One region of the Pontibacter sp. CAU 1760 genome, then DNA from elsewhere that is predicted to be linked to it. Evidence: riboswitches for the same ligand, from Rfam matches in the RefSeq annotation. Region 1 holds a riboswitch; each other region holds the start of a gene.
The links. A riboswitch is a leader RNA that binds a small molecule or an ion and turns the genes downstream of it on or off. The one in region 1 is predicted to bind S-adenosylmethionine.
Positions count from the first base shown of each region.

Region 1 (4,231 bases):
GCCGCCTTTGAGGCGGACCACATGGCCATAGGTTTGGGCAGAGGTTACGATCAGCTCGTTGATTTCGTCCTGCGTCAGGCTATGCGCGCCGCTGCGCTTGCCCACGAATAATTTGGGGGTATCCGCAGCGGCATGCTCCAGCAACTCCGGGTTCACGAGCGCATCGTACAAGATCACATCAGCCTGCTGCAGGGCCTTAATGGCTTTCAGTGTGATCAGTTCCACATCCCCCGGTCCAGCGCCAACAAGCGTCAACCGAGGCTGCTTCTCTACTATCTCTCCCTTCACAGTAGACTTTGTTGTTTTGTTTCGTGCTGCCATCTCTCTCAGTTTTTAATGTATGAATAACCGGAAGCCGGTATTCAGAATATGTGACGTATACCTGGAAGTATGCACCCGTCCTTATTTCGACTGGGTGTATACCCCCTGCGGTCTTCACAATTATTTTATCGCTTCCACAGAAGGCTTTTCACGCTGCTGCTGACGGTAGGTAGTAGCTTGTTGCAGGAACAACAGCGCCTTTTCCAAGTACGCTTCGGCAAACTCCTTGGTAGGCTCCTGCTCATTCAGTTGCAGCACCTCCGCCTTAAAATCAGGCTCGAAGTTAAAGATGCCCGTAGCTACATAATGCGTATCAAAGTCCTGGATAATGCCGGCCTGCGTGTTGCATTTCACATCTTTGTCCAGCAACAGGGCCTTGGCTGTGCTTACATAGGCACTATAGCCATAGTATACAGCATCGGCATAGCGGTTTGCCTCCAGTGCCTCTCCGGCCCACTCCAGCTTCTCGTCCGCCTCATACAAAAGCGTGGCGACCAGGTCTATCATCACACCGGCACACTCCCCTACACCAATTGCCGTCTCAAACTGGTCCTGGTGCCCCCAGTCAATATAATCATCAGGCGTCAGGTTGGTCAGGTCGGCCAGCGGCTTCAGCAACTGGTAAAAATGGTCTTTGCCATTTCTGTCGAAGTACTGGTTGAAGTGCTCTCCCTCCTGCTTGTTCGCCTGGAAGTCGTTGATGACGTAGCGCACCACCTCCGGACCGCGCTTGCTAGGCACCTTTAGTACTTTCTGTGCAATGCGGCCTTCGCCGTTCGACACCGTGCCACCTCCCAGCAACACCTGCAAGGCTGGCACCACGCTCTTGCCGCTCTTCAGCGAGGAACCATGAAAGCCGAGGTTGGCCATTCCGTGCTGTCCGCAAGAGTTCATACACCCACTGATCTTAATCTTGATATCTCGGTTGAACAGCAGCTCCGGATACTCTGTAACGATTACGTTTTCCAATACCTTGGCAGTCGTCATGCTGTTTGAGATACCCAGGTTACAAGTATCCGTGCCAGGGCAAGTCGTGATATCGGCTACGCTGTTGTAGCCCGGCTCTGCCAGTCCCAGCTCGTCCAGGGTTGCGAACACGTATGGCAATGCCTCTTCGCGCACGTACTTCATCAACAGGTTTTGTCCCTGGGTCACGCGCAGGTCGTCTGCGGAAAAGTCGCGCACCAGCGGTGCCAGCGCTCTGGCTGTGTCTGAGCTAATGTCACCGATCTGCACCTTGATGTACACACCGTAGAAGCCCTGCTGCTTCTGCTGGAACACGTTGGTCTTCAGCCAGGTATTGTACTTGTCGGTGTCTTCGATGACGTAATCCGGCACTTCCTTCGCTGCCGGTATAACAGGCGCTTCCAGCACTGTTTTGTCTATCTCAAATGACTTTGACTTTAACGCTGTGTGCTCCTCGGCTACCAGGCGCATCACTTCCTCAAAGCCAAGCTTCGCGATGAGGTATTTAAAGCGTGCCTTGTTACGGTTGTTGCGCTCGCCATGGCGGTCGAAAATGCGCAGCACTCCCTCAATGAAAGGGATTACCTGATTTTCGGGCAAAAACTCGTAGGCAGTATGCGCAAGGGCTGGCTGCGCACCCAAGCCGCCGCCAATCATCACTTTGAAGCCGCGCACAGTTTCACCGTTCTCTTCCTTTACCTTAGGTATAAATCCTAGGTCATGCATGTAGGACAAGGCTGTATCGGATTCGCTTGACGAGAACGACATCTTGAACTTGCGCCCCATGTCCTGGCAAATCGGGTTGCGCAAGAAGTAGCGGAAAGTAGCATCGGCGTACGGCGACACATCAAACGGCTCATCCGGGTCTATACCCGCCTCCGGCGATGCCGTTACGTTACGCACGGTATTTCCACAGGCTTCACGCAGCGTAATATCGTCCTGCTCTAATTTTGCCCACAACTCCGGGGTGCGGTCCAGGCTTACGTAATGGATTTGTATGTCCTGGCGCGTGGTCAGGTGCAGGTTTCCGGTTGAGTACTCATCCGAGATGGCGGCAATACGCAGCAACTGCTGTGTCGTTAATCTGCCAAATGGCAACTTGATGCGCACCATCTGCACGCCTAATTGGCGCTGGCCATATACGCCACGGGCCAGGCGCAGGCTCTTAAATTTATCTTCCTGTAATTTTCCCTCGCGGTAAAGCCGGATTTTCTTTTCCAGTTCAATTATATCTCTTTCGACGATAGGGTTCTCAAGTTCGGTTCTGAAGCTATGCATACAATTTTGTTTATGGGCAAGCTGTTTAAAGCCTGTGTATTGTGTGTTTTCTAGGATGAACAAGTAACGGACCGTATGGCAGCAGGCTGCTCCGGCATAGAGTAGGGCGCTAGCAACAGACAAGCGTCGGTGCCGTTTGAAGGCGATACCTAACTACTACGCGCCAAAAAAAGGCGGCCAAGGCCAGGGTATGTTGCTGCTGAAGGTGGTAAGCTAGTATAGCCATGAGTTATTGCTTTACAGTATGCAATTGCACCATACGCTGTGTCATATTGCTTCTGCCTGAATTAAAATAAGGATAAAGGAAACCGGTGAGGTGGCTTAACTAATGGATTTGCGCTAAAACGCTACCGGCAAACAGATGAGTGCACTTAACAGCAACAACAGCAACCTCGGAATAAAGGTGCCTTGGCAACGAGGTGGTGGGGTAAAATCCCGGTAAAACTAGCTATGCCTGATGGTTTGGTCATGGTTCTAATAATTTATATTTCCCCAACGTTGGGCAGGATTTGGCACCTTTCCGTTCGGATGGTTGCCAGAGGGTTACAGAGCCTGTTCTCTCGCCTCTTCGTCTATAAATTTCTTGCAGCAGCAATAGTATTCTTTGCAAAAGTAGCAAACAGATTCAATATTCTCTAATAAATTAATAGGAATTTTCAACTTCTATTACTTCCCTTTAGCATCCAACCGCTTCACTTTATAATAAACACCATACAAGAGAGTGATACCAGGGATATAAAATGCTGCTCTGTCTGAAAAGTATTAAGGTGCATATGCCGCTTACTATGCAGCCGCTCAAAATAGGTTATAACCCGGCAGCGGAAAATCCGGCTTACAGATCGTAGGCCGGATTTTCCGCTGCCGGGTGTTTGAAGTCATTTACAGTTTTTCTATGGCTTCGCCTATAGGCGTGTCTCCGGTCAGTACTTCAAATGTTTTATTTTTGGCGCGATCCGTCTCCAGTACTTTTACCAGCACCTCAGCCACATCTGCCCTGGGGATTTTAGTATTGCCGGAACTCTCGAAATGCGAGGCGGTCTTCACTTTGCCTGTAGGGGCATCATTCCCTAAGTGTCCTGGGCGCACAATGGTATAGGCAAGGCCACTTTCCAGAAGGTGTTCGTCGGCTTTGCCCTTCGCGATCAGGTATTCTTTCAGTTCGCCTTGGGGGTTATCCGCGCCGTAAGAGCTAAGCATCACAAACCGGTTAACACCTGCGGCCTTGGCGGCATCCACCATCTTCTCAGCACCTTTCTGGTCAACTCCTATCACGTTTTTGCCTTTCGACCCTGCTGCAAATATTACGGCATCCATTCCTTTAGCGGTATCAGACACATCTTTCTCTAAATCTGCGACGACCACCTGGTCTGCGCCAATCTTCTTCATTTCATCTGCCTGCCCGGCTTCTCGAACCATTGCATAAGCTTCATGCTCCTCTGATCGGGCTAAGATCTCAATAATTTGTTTTCCGGTAGTGCCATGGGCACCCGCAACTAATATTTTCATGTCGTATTTTCGTTTAAGTATTTAATAAAAGCCTGCGTATCACTTATGATTTGAAAAAATCATGTTCAGGCCTCTACTTCACAGTCTTGATCCCTGGCTGTTCTAAAAGCAACGGCTCATGCAGGAAGATGTTTAGGTATAGCAATCAATTACCTGTGCT
Region 1 covers NZ_JBTLRL010000003.1:354,377-358,607, reverse strand. The annotation lists gene cobA (uroporphyrinogen-III C-methyltransferase) at 1-321, opposite strand, end outside; gene ACXYMU_RS06195 (nitrite reductase) at 442-2,565, opposite strand; SAM riboswitch class I at 3,045-3,146, opposite strand; gene ACXYMU_RS06190 (SDR family oxidoreductase) at 3,445-4,071, opposite strand.

Region 2 (4,231 bases), on a different contig from region 1:
AACATAAACAATTAAAGCTCAGCTGGTTGACCCTAAAACTAAGTATTCTGTACTTAAATTTAATGTGGTTCTGTGCTTAGATCATTTTACCGACCCACCCAGTCTTTGATACCTCCAATTCGCAGCCTTCCTACTTAGCTATCATTCCAGGTTCAACGCTATTACTTACTAGTGCTCATACCTTACCGCTTCAATTTGCTCCGCGTCCTGGTAGAACTGGGCAATAGCGTCTTTCAACTGCTCGAACTCTACCAGAAATCCATCGTGGCCGTAGTTCGACCGAATCAAGTGAAAAGTGGAGCCACGCACGTGCTCATGCAGGAAACGCTGCTCTTCTACCGGGAACAACAAATCCGATTCAACCCCAACAAAAAGGCTGCGTGCTTTGAGCTGGCTTAAGGCTTTTTCCAACCCTCCGCGGTCACGACCGACATGATGCGAGTCCATGGCTTTGGACAACAGCCAGTATGTATAAGCGTTAAAGCGCTTCGAGAGCTTTTCGCCTTGATGTACCTGGTAGCTCGATGCCCTGAAATTATCAGTGATGCTGTTGCCGGGCTCCTGCTGGGTGGCCAGGTAGGTATCGTAATGCCTGTAAGAAAGCATGGCAATGGCGCGGGCCGTCTTTAATCCTTCCAAGCCAGCTGTGTCCGTATCGGTCTCCCAGCTCGGGTCTTGCCGGATAGCCATCCGCTGGGTTTCGTTGAAGGCGATGCCCCACGGTGAATGCCTCGCGTTAGAAGCTACGTGCACCAGCCGCTCGAACACTTCCGGACTCTGCAAGGCCCACTCCAGCGCCTGCTGTCCGCCCAAAGAGCCGCCAATGAGGGTATGGACCTGCTCAAACCCGAGTTCCTGCCGTAGCAGCTCAAAAGCAGCCACCACGTCGCGGTTCGTCAGCTGTGGGAAGGTATGGTAATAAGGTGTTCCTGTTTCCGGGTTAATGCTCAACGGGCCTGTAGAGCCGTAGCACCCGCCTAAAGTGTTGGCACAGATCACAAACCAGTCCTGCGGATCATAAAGCTTTCCCTCGCCAAACAGGTCGCACCACCAGTCGGTAAAATCCGAATTCCCCGTTAAGGCATGGCATACCCACACAATGTTATCACGCTGCGGGTTTAGTTGGCCGTATGTGCTATAGGCAAGCTGAAAGCCGGGAAGTTTCCTCCCCGACTCTAGCTCAAATGTATGATCGTACTCAAATATGTGCTGTGTTGGCATAGTCTATAATAATTAGGCAGCTGGCTCGGGCTGCTTCTCTTTTACCTTGGCAAAAGCTTGTTCAAAATCCGCTTTGATATCGTCGAGGTGCTCGATGCCTGCAGATACGCGCAGCAATGTTGGCTCTACTCCTGCGCTTAACTGCTCCTCACCGGAAAGCTGCTGATGGGTGGTGGAGGCCGGATGGATGATCAGTGTCTTGGCGTCGCCTACGTTGGCCAGGTGGCTAACCAGTTGAAGGCTATTCACAAACGTTTCTGCCTGGTGCTGCTCACCTTTCAGTTTAAAGGAAAGTACGCCGCCGAAACCCCGCTTCAGGTATTTTTTGGCGAGCGTGTGGTACTTGCTGCTCTCCAGGCCAGGATAGTTCACCGACTCCACCAACTCATGCTGCTCCAGCCACTGAGCTAAAGCCAGCGCGTTCTCTACTGTTCTGTCCACGCGCAGGGATAGCGTTTCGAGGCCCTGCAATAACAGGAAGGAGTTGAAGGGGCTTAAGGCCGGACCGAAGTCGCGCAAACCCTCTACGCGGGCACGTATGGCAAAGGCGATGTTACCGAATGGGCCGTCTGATCCGAATACTTCCCAGAATTTCATGCCGTGGTATCCTTCCGATGGCTCAGAGAACTGCGGAAACTTTCCGTTGCCCCAGTTAAAGTTACCACCGTCCACGATCACACCACCGATGCTGGTACCGTGGCCGCCAATCCACTTGGTAGCGGATTCTACCACCACATTCGCGCCGTGCTCCAGCGGGCGGAAAAGGTAACCGCCCGCACCGAAGGTATTGTCAACTACCAGTGGCAGGTCGTGCTTGCGCGCCAAAGCGGCTATCGCCTCAAAATCCGGAATATTAAAACGCGGGTTGCCAATTGTCTCGACATAGATGGCTTTGGTCTTTTCGTCAATCAACTGCTCGTAGCTTGCTACCTCGTCGTTCTCCGCAAACCGCACTTCCACACCCAAGCGCTTAAACGACACCTTAAACTGGTTATAAGTGCCGCCATACAAAAACCTGGTGCTCAAAAAGTTGTCTCCGGCAGCTACAATGTTGTTGAGCGCAATAAACTGCGCTGCCTGCCCCGATGCCACTGCCACTGCCGCTACGCCTCCTTCCAGTGCCGCCACGCGCTTCTCAAACACATCCGTGGTCGGGTTCATGATCCGGGTATAAATGTTTCCGAACTCTTTCAGGGCAAACAGGTTAGCCCCATGCTCCGCGTCCTTAAAGGTGAAAGAGGTGGTCTGGTAAATCGGTACGGCGCGCGACTGTGTGGTAGGATCAACTTCCTGGCCGGCGTGCAACTGCAGTGTTTCGAAGTGTAATGGCTGTGACATGGTTGTTCAGTTTTGGGTTGTGGATTACAATTTAGATTCGGTAAACGCGATGTGCGTGGGTACGTAGTGACGGCAATCGTTTTGTTGCCGCGGTAAATGATGGAGGTCTTGCCTGAATTAGCAACAACAGCCCGGCAAGTTGCGCATGGGCATGGCAGCGTACCAAACAGGGGCAGCAAAACAGGCAAGCCCTGGCCTGGCTGCGGGTATAGACGAGAATAAGTAATGCGAAGAATGGATTTCCCTTTTCATATTCGTATCAATTTATATTCATCCGGATGTTCCGGAATCAGGAATTAGCACCTTAACCGCGGTAGTTAGGTTGCTAGAGTTTCACAGAGCCTGTCTCTCCACTCTTCTTTATAAATCAAAATCCGAAGGGATATTTGACTTGATGTTGCAATTATAAGGCGCTGAATAAACAATTCCAAATTAATCAGCCTTTTTATAATGAATTTCATAATACACCCTACCTCTCTTACGTTACCAAGTTCATCGGATCATGGGCATAGCACTGTCTGCAAAATTTCAATTTCGAGGCATTAGTAAATCAAAAAAGCCGAGCTGATAATTATGCCCGGTACTCCTCCTGTACACGCATAATCAAAAGCACATCATTTATATGTACAAACACATATTCAATATAAAGTACAATTTATAGGTGTATAAATATAAAACTTTGTATATATTTAGGTAGTATCTTAACCTATGCTTGATGACGTTACAAAAGCCTGCAGTATAGCTTGTGGAATGTGAAGACATATTTGTTTCCTTGCCCATAAAATATAATTACCTTTACCCGTCTATCAAAAACACTCACTCGATGGAGGCAATCAAAGAAACCAACTTCTCTTTTCCCGGACAGACCGGATTTTACAAAGGCAAGGTGCGCGACGTATACTATTTCGACGAACAACTGGCCATTGTTGCCACCGACCGTATTTCAGCATTCGATGTGGTACTGCCACGCGCCATACCTTACAAAGGGCAGGTGCTGAACCAGATTGCCAGCCTCAACCTGGCGGCCACGGCAGACATTGTGCCTAACTGGGTACTCTCTACGCCGGACCCTAACGTGACCATTGGCTACCGTTGCGAGCCTTATAAAGTGGAGATGGTGATCAGGGGCTACCTGGCTGGCCACGCCTGGCGCGAATACAAGGCCGGCAAGCGCAGCGTGTGCGGCGTCAGCTTGCCAGACAGGCTGCGCGAGAACGACAAACTTCCGGAGCCTATCATCACGCCGACCACAAAAGCAGATGAAGGCCACGACGAGGATATTTCCAGAGAAGAAATTTTGGCGAAAGGCCTTGTTTCAGAGCAGGATTATATTATATTAGAGCAGTATACGCGGGCGCTTTTTGCCCGCGGCACAGAACTTGCAAAACAACGCGGACTGATATTGGTTGATACCAAATATGAGTTTGGCAAGCACCATGACAAGATATACCTGATCGACGAAATTCATACCCCCGACTCGTCCCGCTACTTTTACAGCGAAGGCTACCAGGAGCGGCAGGACAAAGGGGAGTCGCAGCGCCAGTTGTCAAAGGAATTTGTGCGGCAGTGGCTGATTGAAAACGGTTTTCAGGGGAAGGAGGGCCAGCAAGTACCAGAAATGACTGATGAAATTGTTGCAGGTATTTCAGCACGTTACATCGAGTTGTTTGAG
Region 2 covers NZ_JBTLRL010000016.1:21,320-25,550, forward strand. The annotation lists gene metX (homoserine O-acetyltransferase MetX) at 169-1,221, opposite strand; gene ACXYMU_RS18190 (O-acetylhomoserine aminocarboxypropyltransferase/cysteine synthase family protein) at 1,234-2,559, opposite strand; SAM riboswitch class I at 2,821-2,928, opposite strand; gene ACXYMU_RS18195 (phosphoribosylaminoimidazolesuccinocarboxamide synthase) at 3,383-4,231, shown strand, end outside.
Region 2: it holds a riboswitch for S-adenosylmethionine, as region 1 does, so the genes downstream of both, ACXYMU_RS18190 (O-acetylhomoserine aminocarboxypropyltransferase/cysteine synthase family protein) here and ACXYMU_RS06195 (nitrite reductase) in region 1, are expected to answer to the same signal.

Region 3 (4,231 bases), on a different contig from region 1:
ATCAGGTCTACCGGCAAAGCGTCTGTTACAAACTCCTGCTCGATGCTAACTGCGTCGCGGATGATTTCCTGCACGCGTGCCTCAGGCAGTTTGTTCACCAGCATCTTATAAAGCAGGCAGGCAAAGTCGCAATGCAATCCTTCATCGCGGCTGATGAGCTCGTTCGAGAAGGTTAAGCCCGGCATCAGGCCACGCTTTTTCATCCAGAAGATAGAGCAGAAAGAACCAGAGAAGAAAATGCCTTCCACCGCTGCAAAAGCGATCAGGCGCTCTGCAAAGTTCTCGCTCTCGATCCACTTCAAGGCCCACTCGCCTTTTCTGCCTACCGCCGGAACGGTCTCGAGTGCATTGAACAGGTGGTCTTTCTCGCTTTGCTTTTTTACGTAGGTATCAATCAGCAACGAGTAGGTTTCTGAGTGAATGTTCTCCATCATGATTTGGAAGCCATAGAAGCAACGCGCCTCCGGAATCTGCACCTCGTTCATGAAGTTCACGGCCAGGTTCTCGTTCACGATGCCGTCAGAGGCCGCAAAGAAAGCCAGCACGTGGCTAATGAAGTGGCGCTCGCCGTCGTTCAGGTTCTCCCAGTCTTTCAGGTCCTGACCCAGGTCTATCTCTTCGGCGGTCCAGAAGCTGGCTTCTGCCTTCTTATACATTTGCCAAACCTCATCATTCTGAATCGGAAACAAAACGAAGCGGTTGGGATTCTCTTTCAGTATTGGCTCCATATCATTCATAATATATTGTGTTAAGTTTGTTGAAGAGCATTTGCCCTCAGAACATATGACCGGATGAATATGTTTAGCGAAAGCTTTACCGGCGATTATCTAGACTTCAAATATAGAGAATTGAACTTGAAATGCGGGGTTAAAGTTGTTCAATTTATGCACATCCTCTCAGTTGAAAGCCTGGGCCGTTTTTAGCCTAAATTCACATAGTTATCCACACTGCCAGCCGTCTATATAATCAACCTAAAATATTGAAATGTATGTATATAGCCTGCCTGGGAGGGGTTTTGGCAGTTGTAAATGTGTGTAACTCTGTGGATAGCAACACAAGAGTAAAGGAAAGCTAAAAGCGCACATATCTGCGCAGCGCCGACCCCTTGAGATACAAATTTTGGTGCAATTTGTGGAAAATCATAAGAATCCTGTTTGAGTGTAAATCATTGGTGTGTAACTGGTTGCGAGCGTTATTCACAAGCATGTAGATTTGTGTCGGAGATATCAACAAAGTTATCCACGGATGTGGGTAATGTTTGGGTGCAATGCACGAACAATTTGTGGCACAAGCCGTTGCATTTATTGAATAAGTGCCGTACCTTTGCGCACTAAACTTTTAAATATACATTGAAGCTGATGTACGCAATTGTAGAAATCGCAGGTCAACAGACCAAAGTAGAGAGCGGCAAGTTCATCTACGCTAACAAGCTTTCCGGCAATGAGGGTGACGCCGTTGAGTTCGCCAATGTTCTTCTTACTGATGATAACGGCACTGTTACTTTGGGTGCTCCTTTCGTAGAAGGTGTGAAGGTGGTAGGTAAAATCCTTACCAGCACTGTGAAAGGCGACAAAGTGATCGTTTTCAAAAAGAAGAGAAGAAAAGGATACAAGAAGAAGAATGGCCACCGCCAGCACTTCACCAAGGTCCTGATCGAGAGCATTGGATAAGCAGTAAGAAGAAATTAACGTGAAAACTCTTCGGGATCAGTCCTCTGACCCGGATTAAATTTTAAGAAAATGGCACACAAAAAAGGAGCAGGTAGTTCTAATAACGGCCGCGAGTCGCATTCTAAACGACTTGGTGTTAAAATTTACGGTGGCCAGGATATCATCGCTGGTAACATCATTGTAAGACAAAGAGGCACTGCCCACCACCCAAGCACAAACGTGGGTATGGGTAAAGACCACACGCTTTTCGCCCTGACGGACGGTATCGTTCAGTTCAGAAAAGGAAAGAAGAACCGTTCTTACGTTTCTGTACTTCCTAAGGTAGAGGCAGAAGCTTAGTAACAACATTGCACTGCCTCGGCAGTCAGGGAAAGGGATGCGCAAGCGTCCCTTTTCTTGTTTATGCTGATCTGCAAAAGACTTTCAAAAGCCGGAATAGCCTTCTTGTGTACTCTCAGGCTTTTTGCTGCCTGATCCTGCAGAAGCTGCACAACCAAAGGGAAGCACACTGTCATAGAACAAGACCAAGGCCTGTCTGAGGTCAAATACCAGGCAGCAAAACGCTCCTGTCATTTCGATTTTGTTAAGCAACGTGACATTTTATAGCAACTTAATTCGTTTTTGTGCGGATATAGTGTTAATTTGCAGCTTCTTATCAAGAAAGACCGAGGGATAGGGCCCTACGACGTCTTAGCAACCTTGTAACAGCTTGGTGCTAATTCCCTTCCGGAGCATATGTGGCCGGAGAAGATAAGATTGAACCCCTCCCGCAGGTGTCCTTCTTGATAAGCCGAACGCAGACAGACTTATGAGAAGAAAGACGACACCGACAATGACAAATCACCCCATACATACACTATTAAAAGAGCGTGTGCTCGTGCTGGATGGCGCCATGGGCACCATGATTCAGCGTTACGAACTGACAGAAGCTGATTTCCGTGGTGAGCGCTTTGCCAACCACCCCAGCGACCTGAAAGGCAACAACGACCTGCTCTCTATTACCCGCCCCGATATCATCAAAGCCATACATGCCGAGTACCTGGAGGCAGGTGCCGACATCGTGGAAACCAATACCTTTAGCGGCACCAGCATCGCTATGGCCGATTACCATTTGGAGGAACTGGTGTATGAGCTGAACTATGAGTCGGCGAGGTTAGCACGCGAGGCAGCAGACGAGATAGAGGCGCGTATACCGAACCGTCCGCGTTTTGTAGCCGGTGCTATTGGCCCGACAAACCGCACGGCTTCCCTATCGCCAGATGTGAACAACCCCGGCTACCGCGCCATTACTTTCGACCAACTGGTGGAGGCGTATTATGAGCAGGTGCGCGGTCTGGTAGATGGCGGCGCGGATTTGCTGCTGGTGGAAACCGTATTCGACACGCTGAACTGTAAAGCGGCGCTTTTTGCCATCCAGCAGTTTGTGCAGGACGGCGGCAAGGAACTGCCCATCATGGTGTCCGGTACCATTACCGATGCCAGCGGCCGCACCTTGTCTGGCCAAACGGTGGAGGCCTTCTGGAACTCCATCTCGCATGCGCCTATCCTGAGCATCGGCTTTAACTGTGCGCTGGGTGCCCGCCAACTTAAAACACACATCCAGGAGCTTTCCCGCATCTCTAATTCCTATATCAGTGCCTACCCGAACGCCGGACTGCCGAACGCCTTTGGTGGCTACGACGAAACCGCGCAGCAAATGGGTGCTGTGGTGGAAGAATACCTGAAAGAAGGCCTGGTCAATATATTAGGCGGTTGTTGCGGTACCACACCGATGCACGTAAAGGTCATCTCAGACTTGGCGCAGCGGTATAAGCCACATGTGCCGTCAGAAGTGGCCCCTTATCCGCGCTACAGCGGCCTGGAGCCGCTCACCGTAACGCCGGAATCACTTTTCATCAACGTGGGGGAGCGCACCAACGTAACCGGTTCCAAGAAATTCTCCCGCCTGATTGTGGAAGGCAAGTTTGAGGAGGCTTTGTCGGTGGCGCAGCAGCAGGTAGAGGGCGGCGCGCAGATCATCGACGTAAATATGGACGAAGGTATGCTGGACTCTGAGGAGGCCATGACCAACTTCCTCAACCTGATTGCCTCAGAGCCTGAGATCTCCAAACTGCCCATCATGATCGACTCCTCGAAGTGGAGCGTAATCGAGGCGGGGCTGAAATGTGTGCAGGGCAAGTCAATCGTTAATTCTATCTCGCTGAAAGAAGGCGAAGAAAGCTTTATAACCCTGGCGCGCAAGGTACACCAGTATGGCGCAGCGGTGGTGGTGATGGCGTTTGATGAGCAGGGGCAGGCAGATACCTTTGCGCGGAGAATCGAGATCTGTGAGCGGTCTTACCGCATTCTGGTGGATGAAGTAGGCTTCCCGCCACAGGACATCATTTTCGACCCGAACATCCTGGCTATTGCCACCGGCATCGAGGAGCACAACAACTATGCCGTGGATTATATCGAAACGGTAAAGTGGATCAAGGCTAACCTGCCGCACGCCCTCATCAGCGGTGGCGTGAGCAACCTGTCGTTCTCGTTCCGGGGCAACGACGCCGTGCGCGAGGCCA
Region 3 covers NZ_JBTLRL010000007.1:10,768-14,998, reverse strand. The annotation lists gene ACXYMU_RS11205 (ribonucleoside-diphosphate reductase small subunit) at 1-737, opposite strand, end outside; gene rplU (50S ribosomal protein L21) at 1,359-1,670, shown strand; gene rpmA (50S ribosomal protein L27) at 1,740-2,009, shown strand; SAM riboswitch class I at 2,320-2,427, shown strand; gene metH (methionine synthase) at 2,479-4,231, shown strand, end outside.
Region 3: it holds a riboswitch for S-adenosylmethionine, as region 1 does, so the genes downstream of both, metH (methionine synthase) here and ACXYMU_RS06195 (nitrite reductase) in region 1, are expected to answer to the same signal.